2 regions of the Lactobacillus sp. M0390 genome follow, and region 1 is predicted to be linked to the other one. Evidence: predicted binding sites of a transcription regulator. Region 1 holds the regulator's gene; the other holds the start of a gene.
The links. Region 1 encodes HrcA, which represses chaperone genes, less so after heat shock. Its sites were predicted from a motif close to TTAGCACTCNNNNNNNNNGAGTGCTAA; they were not measured.
Positions count from the first base shown of each region.

Region 2: the regulator HrcA is predicted to act here: its motif matches at 2,227-2,253, upstream of H3R25_RS00680 (ATP-dependent Clp protease ATP-binding subunit).

Region 1 covers NZ_JACFPH010000001.1:643,365-647,563, forward strand. The annotation lists gene dnaK (molecular chaperone DnaK) at 1-529, opposite strand, end outside; gene grpE (nucleotide exchange factor GrpE) at 548-1,129, opposite strand; gene hrcA (heat-inducible transcriptional repressor HrcA) at 1,142-2,191, opposite strand; gene ribF (riboflavin biosynthesis protein RibF) at 2,328-3,260, opposite strand; gene truB (tRNA pseudouridine(55) synthase TruB) at 3,281-4,174, opposite strand.
Region 2 covers NZ_JACFPH010000001.1:143,519-147,717, reverse strand. The annotation lists gene ptsP (phosphoenolpyruvate--protein phosphotransferase) at 1-1,552, opposite strand, end outside; gene H3R25_RS00690 (phosphocarrier protein HPr) at 1,552-1,818, opposite strand; gene H3R25_RS00685 (hypothetical protein) at 1,931-2,113, opposite strand; gene H3R25_RS00680 (ATP-dependent Clp protease ATP-binding subunit) at 2,293-4,199, shown strand, end outside.

The DNA of each region.
Region 1 (4,199 bases):
CATCGAAAGTACCACCACCAAGGTCGTATACTAAAACTTTTTCATCTTCTGCATCTTTATCAAGCCCATAAGCAAGTGAAGAAGCAGTAGGTTCATTGATGATTCTCTTAACATCTAAACCAGCAATCTTACCAGCATCCTTAGTTGCTTGACGTTGTGCATCATTGAAGTATGCAGGAACTGTAATAACAGCTTCAGTAACCTTTTCACCTAAGTAGTCTTCAGAAAACTTCTTAATGTATTGCAAAATCATTGCTGAAATTTCTTGAGGAGTATAAGCTTTATCACCAATTTTAACTTTGTAGTCAGCTTCGCCCATGTGACGCTTGATTGATGAAATTGTGTTTGGGTTGGTGATTGCTTGTCTCTTAGCAACTTCACCAACTTGAATTTCACCATCTTTAAAAGCAACAACAGATGGAGTAGTACGATTACCTTCTGGGTTAGTAATAATCTTAGGTTCTTTTCCTTCAAGAACTGCAACTGCTGAGTTAGTAGTTCCCAAGTCAATACCGATAACTTTTGACATTAATAATCATCCTTTCAATTATTGAGCAACAACAACCATTGCTGGTCTTAATGTGCGATCTTTATATAAATATCCCTTTTGTAGAACCTGAACAACGTGATCTTTTTGATCATCAGATTCAGCTGCAACAGTCTGAACTGCTTGATGTAAGTTCGGATCAAACTGTGCTTTTTCAGCATCAATCTCGCTAATTCCATGATCCTTCATGGCTTTAACAAGCGCATCCAAAGTCATTTGAACACCCTTTTTAAGTTGACGCGAAGCCTCATCATCTACCTTAGTTTCCAATGCTCTTTCTAAATTATCCATCGCTGGTAAAATATCTTTAGCTAAGGATTGTGACTCATACTTAATCAATTGAGCACGTTCATTGTTGTAGCGATTTTGCATATTCTGCATTTCCGCTTGACTACGAAGGTACTTGTCTTCTAGTTCTTTTTGTTCTTCTTTTATTTTTGCTAATTCTGTTTCAAGCTTTTTTGAAGTCTCAGGTTTCTTACTTTTATCTGTAGTATTAGCCTTTGTATCAGACTTTTTTTCTTCAGCTTTAGTTTGATCTTTGTTTAGATCTTTTTCACTAGCATATTTTTCTTTACTCACGGCTAACCTCCTTTATTTGAATCTACCATAATACTCAAGTAGTTTCTTAGCAAGTTCATTTCTAAAATATTCCAAAAGACCAATTACTTGCGAATATGGCATATTGTTAGGACCAAGTAAAGCAATTACGCCTTTACCATGTGAACCAACACTATATTCCGCAGTGAGCAGACTATAGTCCTTAAGTAAATCACTTGGCAAATCTGAACCCAAACTAACACGAATTGGATACTTACCACTGTCTGAGTTCATACATTGATCAACCATATCCGAAATCAAATCATTGTGATCAATTAACTCATAAACGGAGCGTAAACTTGAAACATCATCCAAAGAAGTATTATTAAGTAAATTAATCTGACCATCAACATACATTTGCTCACTTGTAGCGTCTTTAATGACGTCTTCAACCAACTCAAGTAAATCACTTGCATGAGAATCAGCAAGTTTCTTACCCAAAGTTCGATTAAGCAAAGATGATGTAACTTCATTTAGCGTTTTGCCAATTAACTCATCGTTAATCATTCGGACTGCTTTTTCAATTTCATCACCACTGATGTTACGTGGCAAGTTATAAACTTGATTGTGAACATCACCATCACTAGTAACTAAAATTGCCATCACTTGTCTATTAACTAAGGAGACAATTCTAAAACCAGTTATTGTAATATCATTGTTTTCTGGCCCTTCTGCAAAGGCTGTGTAATTAGTCAAATCAGATAAAATCTTTGCTGCTTCTTGAACAATTTCATTAACCTGATGAAAAGGTTGATCAAGTTGACTAACAATTCTCTTGTAAACAGAGGATGGTATCTTAAGTGGCTCAAGCAAGTTGTCTAAATAGTACCGATAACCGTTCATTGACGGAATTCGTCCACTTGAAAGATGTGTTTTCTCAAGAAGACCTTTATCTTCAAGTGCAGCCATTTCATTTCGAATTGTCGCACTTGAGACTTTCATCGGTAACTGATTCATCACTGTTTTTGAGCCAACAGGATCATGCGTCTGAGTAAAATCATTAATAATTGTTTTTAAAATTAATTCTTGACGTTCGGTCAACATAAATATCGCCCTCACTTTTAGCACTCATACTTTTTTGGTGCTAACAATTATTATGATACTAGCTTTTAGCAGAATGTCAAGTTGAGTGCTAATTTTTTCGCAATTAATTTTAACTTGAATTACTGTTTAACTAAAATTAACTTTGCTGAGCAAAATAAGCCTTAATTTCGTTCTCGTCTGCTTCCATTTGTTTTTTCAAATCATCCAAATTGGCAAATTTTATCTCACCACGTGTATACTTGTACCATTTAATAGTCATTTTTTTGCCATAGGCCTCTTCATCAAAGCCAAATAAATTTGATTCAATTAAAACTTTTTTTCCATCGCCGATAGTTACATTGTATCCAACACTAGTCATTGAATCATACCAATGCCCATCAATCTTCGTTTTTGTGGCATAAACACCAATTTTTGGAATAACCTTATTATCTTGCCAAACCAAATTAGCAGTTGGAAAACCGAGCTTATGCCCGTTGCGCAAACCATGACCAATTTTTCCAGACATCATATATGGAAAGCCAAGAAGTTCATTAGCTAGTTCCATGTCACCATTAACAATGGCTTTTTTTATTTCAGTAGAACCAATTTTTTGTCCACCATATGACTGCTGTGGCACATTGACGATATCGAATCTGCCTTTAGCAAACTTAGGGAAATTTTCCATATTTGCTACGTCTTTTGGACCATACGTATAATCAAATCCAGCTACGACTGTATCTGTTTCAAGTTTTACAATAATTTCATCAATAAATTGTTGAGCACTTAACTTACAAAAAGCATCACTAAAGTGCATTACCAAAAGATAATCGACATTCAATTTTTCCATTTTGTATGCTTTTTCGTCTAAGCTATCGATATAGCTAACATCTGCTCCTTGATAAACTGACTTGGGATGACGGTCAAATGTCATCACTGCAAGAGGAAGCTTTTTCTCAGTTGCTTTTTCTCTAGCAGTTCTAATTAAATGTTGATGACCACGATGTACACCATCAAAAAAGCCCAAAGCAAGCACAATCTTAGTAGGGAAAATATTCTCCTTAATTGGATAAGTTAAATGGATAATTTGCACAATAAAGCCTTCATTTCATCTTACTGGTTTTGTAATAGCATTAAAAACGGATGATACATGTGGTCATCCTTTTCGTATATTGCTTTAATGCTACTATTGTACCTTAACGCAACTTTTTTTGCATTCGTTTTCAAAACTATTGCATTACCATTTTTCACCTTAAGCCATTGCTGATCATTCAAGTTGATACTTTCATAATCCTTGAAAAAGGCATCAATTGGTTGAATAAAATCGGCAATCTTTTCTGGTGCATTAATTACTTCATCCAATTTAACTGCTTGGCTCAAATCAAAACCTGAGCTAGCAGTTCTTCTCAATGATTCCATAACTGCAGGAACATTCAATTCAGTTTTAAGATCGTTGACCAAAGATCTCACGTAAGTGCCCTTACTACATTCAATCTGAAAATCAAAAGTTTCTTCACCTTTTCCCTTATCAAAGGTTGGATCATTTTTAATATCATATTGATAAACTTGTACCTGCCGCTTTGGCCGCTCTACTTCAATACCAGCACGAGCGTATTCATATAAATGCTTCCCATTAACGCGGACAGCAGAATAAATTGGCGGAACCTGTTCAATTTCTCCCACAAAACTTTGCATTGCTTGTTGGATGGTTTCCTTTGAAATTGGAGCTGTGATCCTTTCACTTTCCAAAACTGTCCCACTCACATCATAACTATCAGTTGCATAACCAATAATTCCTGTGCCCTCATACTTTTTATTCTGTGTGTGCATTAATTCAATCAGCTTAGTAGCTTGACCAATTGCAATTGGCAATACACCGGTCACATCTGGATCTAGAGTGCCAGCATGACCAATTTTTCTGATATGTAATGCTTTTCGCAAATGATAGACAACATCAGCACTTGTCATGCCTTTATCTTTATCAATTACTAAAATTCCGTTTATCATATTTTCCTATTCCATAAAAAAAGCG
Region 2 (4,199 bases), 500 kb from region 1:
GCAAAATTGGAAACATGGTGCTGTCGCCAGCGGCTTCACCACACATACCACACCAAATGCCATTTTCATGAGCAGCATCAATTGTGTGCTTGATCAAACGCAATACTGAAGGGCTAGCTGGTTGGTATAGATATGAAACATTATCATTACCACGGTCAGCTGCCATTGTGTATTGGATTAAGTCATTGGTACCGATTGAGAAGAAGTCAACTTCTTTAGCGAATTGGTCAGCAATAACTGCAGCAGCAGGAACTTCAATCATCATTCCAACTTGTAAGTCTTCGCCAACCTTAACACCGCTTTTAACTAACTTATCTTTTTCTTCAGCCAAAATTGCCTTAGCCTTACGCAATTCACCCAAAGTACCGATCATTGGGAACATGATGCCCAATTTACCGAATGCTGATGCACGTAAAAGCGCACGTAATTGTGTACGGAAGATTTCTTCATTTTGCAATGACAATCTGATAGCACGAACACCTAAGAATGGGTTCATCTCTTCTGGAAGATCCCAGTAGTCTAAGTGCTTGTCACCACCGATATCCATTGTTCTAATGACAACTTGCTTGCCATTCATTCCTTCGATAACTTCTTTATAAGCTTCGAATTGGTCTTCTTCACTTGGGAAATCCTTGGAATCCATGTACAAGAATTCAGTTCGATACAAACCAATAGCTTCAGCGCCGTTCTCATTAACGCCTTCCATATCATTTGGTGTACCAATGTTAGCTGCAATAATGAATTGTTTACCATCAGCAGTTACAGAAGGTTCGTTCTTGAGTTTCTTCCATTCAGCCTTTTGCTTTAGGAATGCTTCACTCTTAACTTTGTAATCAGCAACTTGTTCATCAGTTGGCTCAATTACTGCATCACCGTTCAAACCGTCAACAACTAATGTTTGACCGTTTTCAACGTCTTTAGTAATTGAATCTGTACCAACAACAGCAGGCAATTCAAGTGAACGAGCCATGATTGCTGAGTGAGCAGTACGACCACCGATATCAGTAACAAAGCCCTTAACAAATTTCTTGTTTAATTGAGCAGTGTCACTTGGAGTAAGGTCATGAGCAACAACAACAACTTCATGATCAATTGAAGCTGGATTAGGTAATTCCTTACCTAATAAGTGAGCCATGATTCGTTTTGAAACATCGCGAACATCAGCAGCACGTTGTTGCATATATTCGTTATCTGTCATGCCTTCAAAAATTGTAATGAACTTTTGAGCGGTTTCATCAAGTGCAGCTTCACTGTTAATTTTTTGCTCTTTGATTTCATTTTCAATTGCACCTGTAAATTCAGGGTCATTCAAAATCATCAAGTGAGCTTCAAAAACTTGAGCTTCTTCTTCACCTAAACTCTTTTTGGCACTATCACGAATTTTTTCAACTTCTTCAGTTGATACTGAAATAGCTTCATGGTAACGAGTTAATTCACTGTCAACATCTGAAACAGTTGTCTTCGTGAAAGAAAGATCTGGTTCGACCAAGAGATAGGCTGGTGCTACAGCAATACCATCACTAGCAGCAATTCCTTTTAATGTCTTGGTCATTATTCAGCTAATCCTTCTTTTTTCATTGTTTCTGAAATAGCGTTGATTGCATCTTTTTCATCATCACCATCAGCACTAATTGTAACGTCAGCATTCTTACCAACACCGAGTGACATAACACCCATGATTGACTTCAAGTTAACTGATTTGCCATTGTATTCCAAGTTGATGTCTGAACCAAACTTTGAAGCAGCTTGTACTAACAAAGTTGCTGGACGAGCATGAATACCTGTTTCTGCAATAACATGAAAATCGCGTTTTTCCATTATAAATATCTCCTTTGAATTGAAAAATCAAACCGGTAGTAACTACCTATTCGCTTACTTAGACTATCATTTTTTTGTGAATTAGACAACATAAATGTAACAGTTTACATCATCAAAGTTCCGTCGTTGATTGCTTGTAAACTATTTTTCCACCACGTAGGGCTTTACCAGTTATGTTCTGTCTTTTGCCAAAAGATCTCAAAGCAGCCTGAAACGCAAATGCATCTTTAGGTTCAACTTCATAATGATCTAATTCACCACTTGCTAACTGCTCTAAAATTTTTTGATAATCCAAATATACCACCGTTTTTCTAAAACATACACTAAAAATTAAGCATTTTTGCTTTTACAAGTGATTATTTTAGCATATTTGGATTCAATAGATAATAATATATATTATTCCGAGTTTTAGCACTTGATTATTGAGAGTGCTAATTATATAATTTAGTCATTGAAAAGAAAGGCGGTAATGTAATGCTCTGTCAAAACTGTCAAAAACGACCTGCCTCTATTCATCTTTTTGCAAAGGTAAATGGAGAAAGCCGCGAAATCAATTTATGTGGACAATGTTATCAAGAACTTAAACAACAAGGAAATATTAACATGAGTAACGACAACAACGGTTTCTTTGGCGACTTTAACGATCTCTTTAATTTTAATAATGAAAATGCAATGAACGGCAACCCTAATAACCCAGGAAACCCTGGAATGAACAATGGTAATCCTAATAATGGTGGTGGAGGCCGTTCACTACTTGATCAATACGGTACAGATTTAACTGCTCTTGCTAAAAAAGGCAAAATCGATCCTGTTATTGGTCGTGATAAAGAGATTGCGCGTGTCATCGAAATTTTAAATAGAAGAACAAAAAACAATCCTGTCTTAATTGGTGAAGCCGGAGTTGGTAAGACTGCGGTTGTCGAAGGATTAGCACAACAAATAGTTGATGGTTCAGTACCTGCAAAATTACAAGATAAACGAATTATTTCATTAAATGTTGTTTCTCTTGTTCAAGGAACTGGAATTCGTGGTCAATTTGAGCAACGGATGCAACAATTGATCAAGGAACTGCAAGATCATGACGACATCATCTTGTTTATTGATGAAATTCATGAAATAGTTGGCGCCGGAAATGCTGAAGGCGGCATGGATGCTGGTAACATCATTAAGCCTGCCCTTGCCCGTGGTGACTTGCAACTAGTCGGTGCAACTACCTTGAACGAATATCGCGAAATTGAAAAAGATTCTGCTTTGTCACGTCGTTTCCAACCAGTTGATGTTAAAGAACCATCAGTTGCAGAAACTATTCAAATTCTAAAAGGTATTCAGAAGCGTTACGAAGACTATCATCACGTTCACTACACTGATGATGCAATCAAATCTGCAGCTGAATTATCTGAGCGCTATATTCAAGATCGTTTCTTACCTGATAAGGCCATTGACTTGCTCGATGAAGCTGGTTCAAGAATGAACTTAACCATCCCTTACGTTGACAAAGAAAAATTGCAGGAAAGAATTGCAGCAGCTGAAAAATTAAAGCAGGAATCATTGCAAAATGAAGACTACGAGAAAGCCGCTTACTATCGTGATCAAATTGAAAAATATAATAAAGTAAAAGACCAAAAGGTTGATCCTGATAAATCACCAGTTATTACCAGCAAGATTATGAATAAGATTGTTGAAGAAAAAACTGGTATCCCAGTTGGTGACTTACAAAAACAAGAAGAAAATCAACTGCAAAACTTGGCTTCTAACTTAAAAGAACATGTAATTGGTCAGGATAAAGCTGTCGACAAGGTAGCACGTGCTATTCGTCGTAACCGGATTGGTTTCAACGAATCCGGACGACCAATTGGCTCCTTCCTCTTTGTTGGTCCAACTGGTGTTGGTAAGACTGAGCTTGCTAAACAATTAGCCAAGCAAATGTTTGGTTCAGAAGATGCCATGATTCGTTTTGATATGTCAGAATATATGGAATCCTATTCAGTTTCTAAACTAATTGGTTCTGCACCTGGCTACGTTGGCTATGAAGAAGCAGGTCAATTAACTGAACAGGTTCGTCGTAATCCATACAGTCTAATCTTGTTAGATGAAATTGAAAAAGCTGATCCTTCTGTAATGAACTTGTTCTTACAAATTCTAGATGACGGTCGCTTAACTGATTCTCAAGGTCGTACTGTTTCGTTCAAAGACACAATCATTATTATGACATCTAACGCGGGTCAAGGTATTAAGGAAACTAGCGTGGGCTTTACAGCTGAAAACGCTAGTGATGAGCCAGATGCTGCTCGTTCTTCAATGAGTCAATTCTTTAAACCTGAATTTTTAAACCGTTTAGACGACGTAATCGACTTCAACGAATTATCTAAGGAAGACTTAGT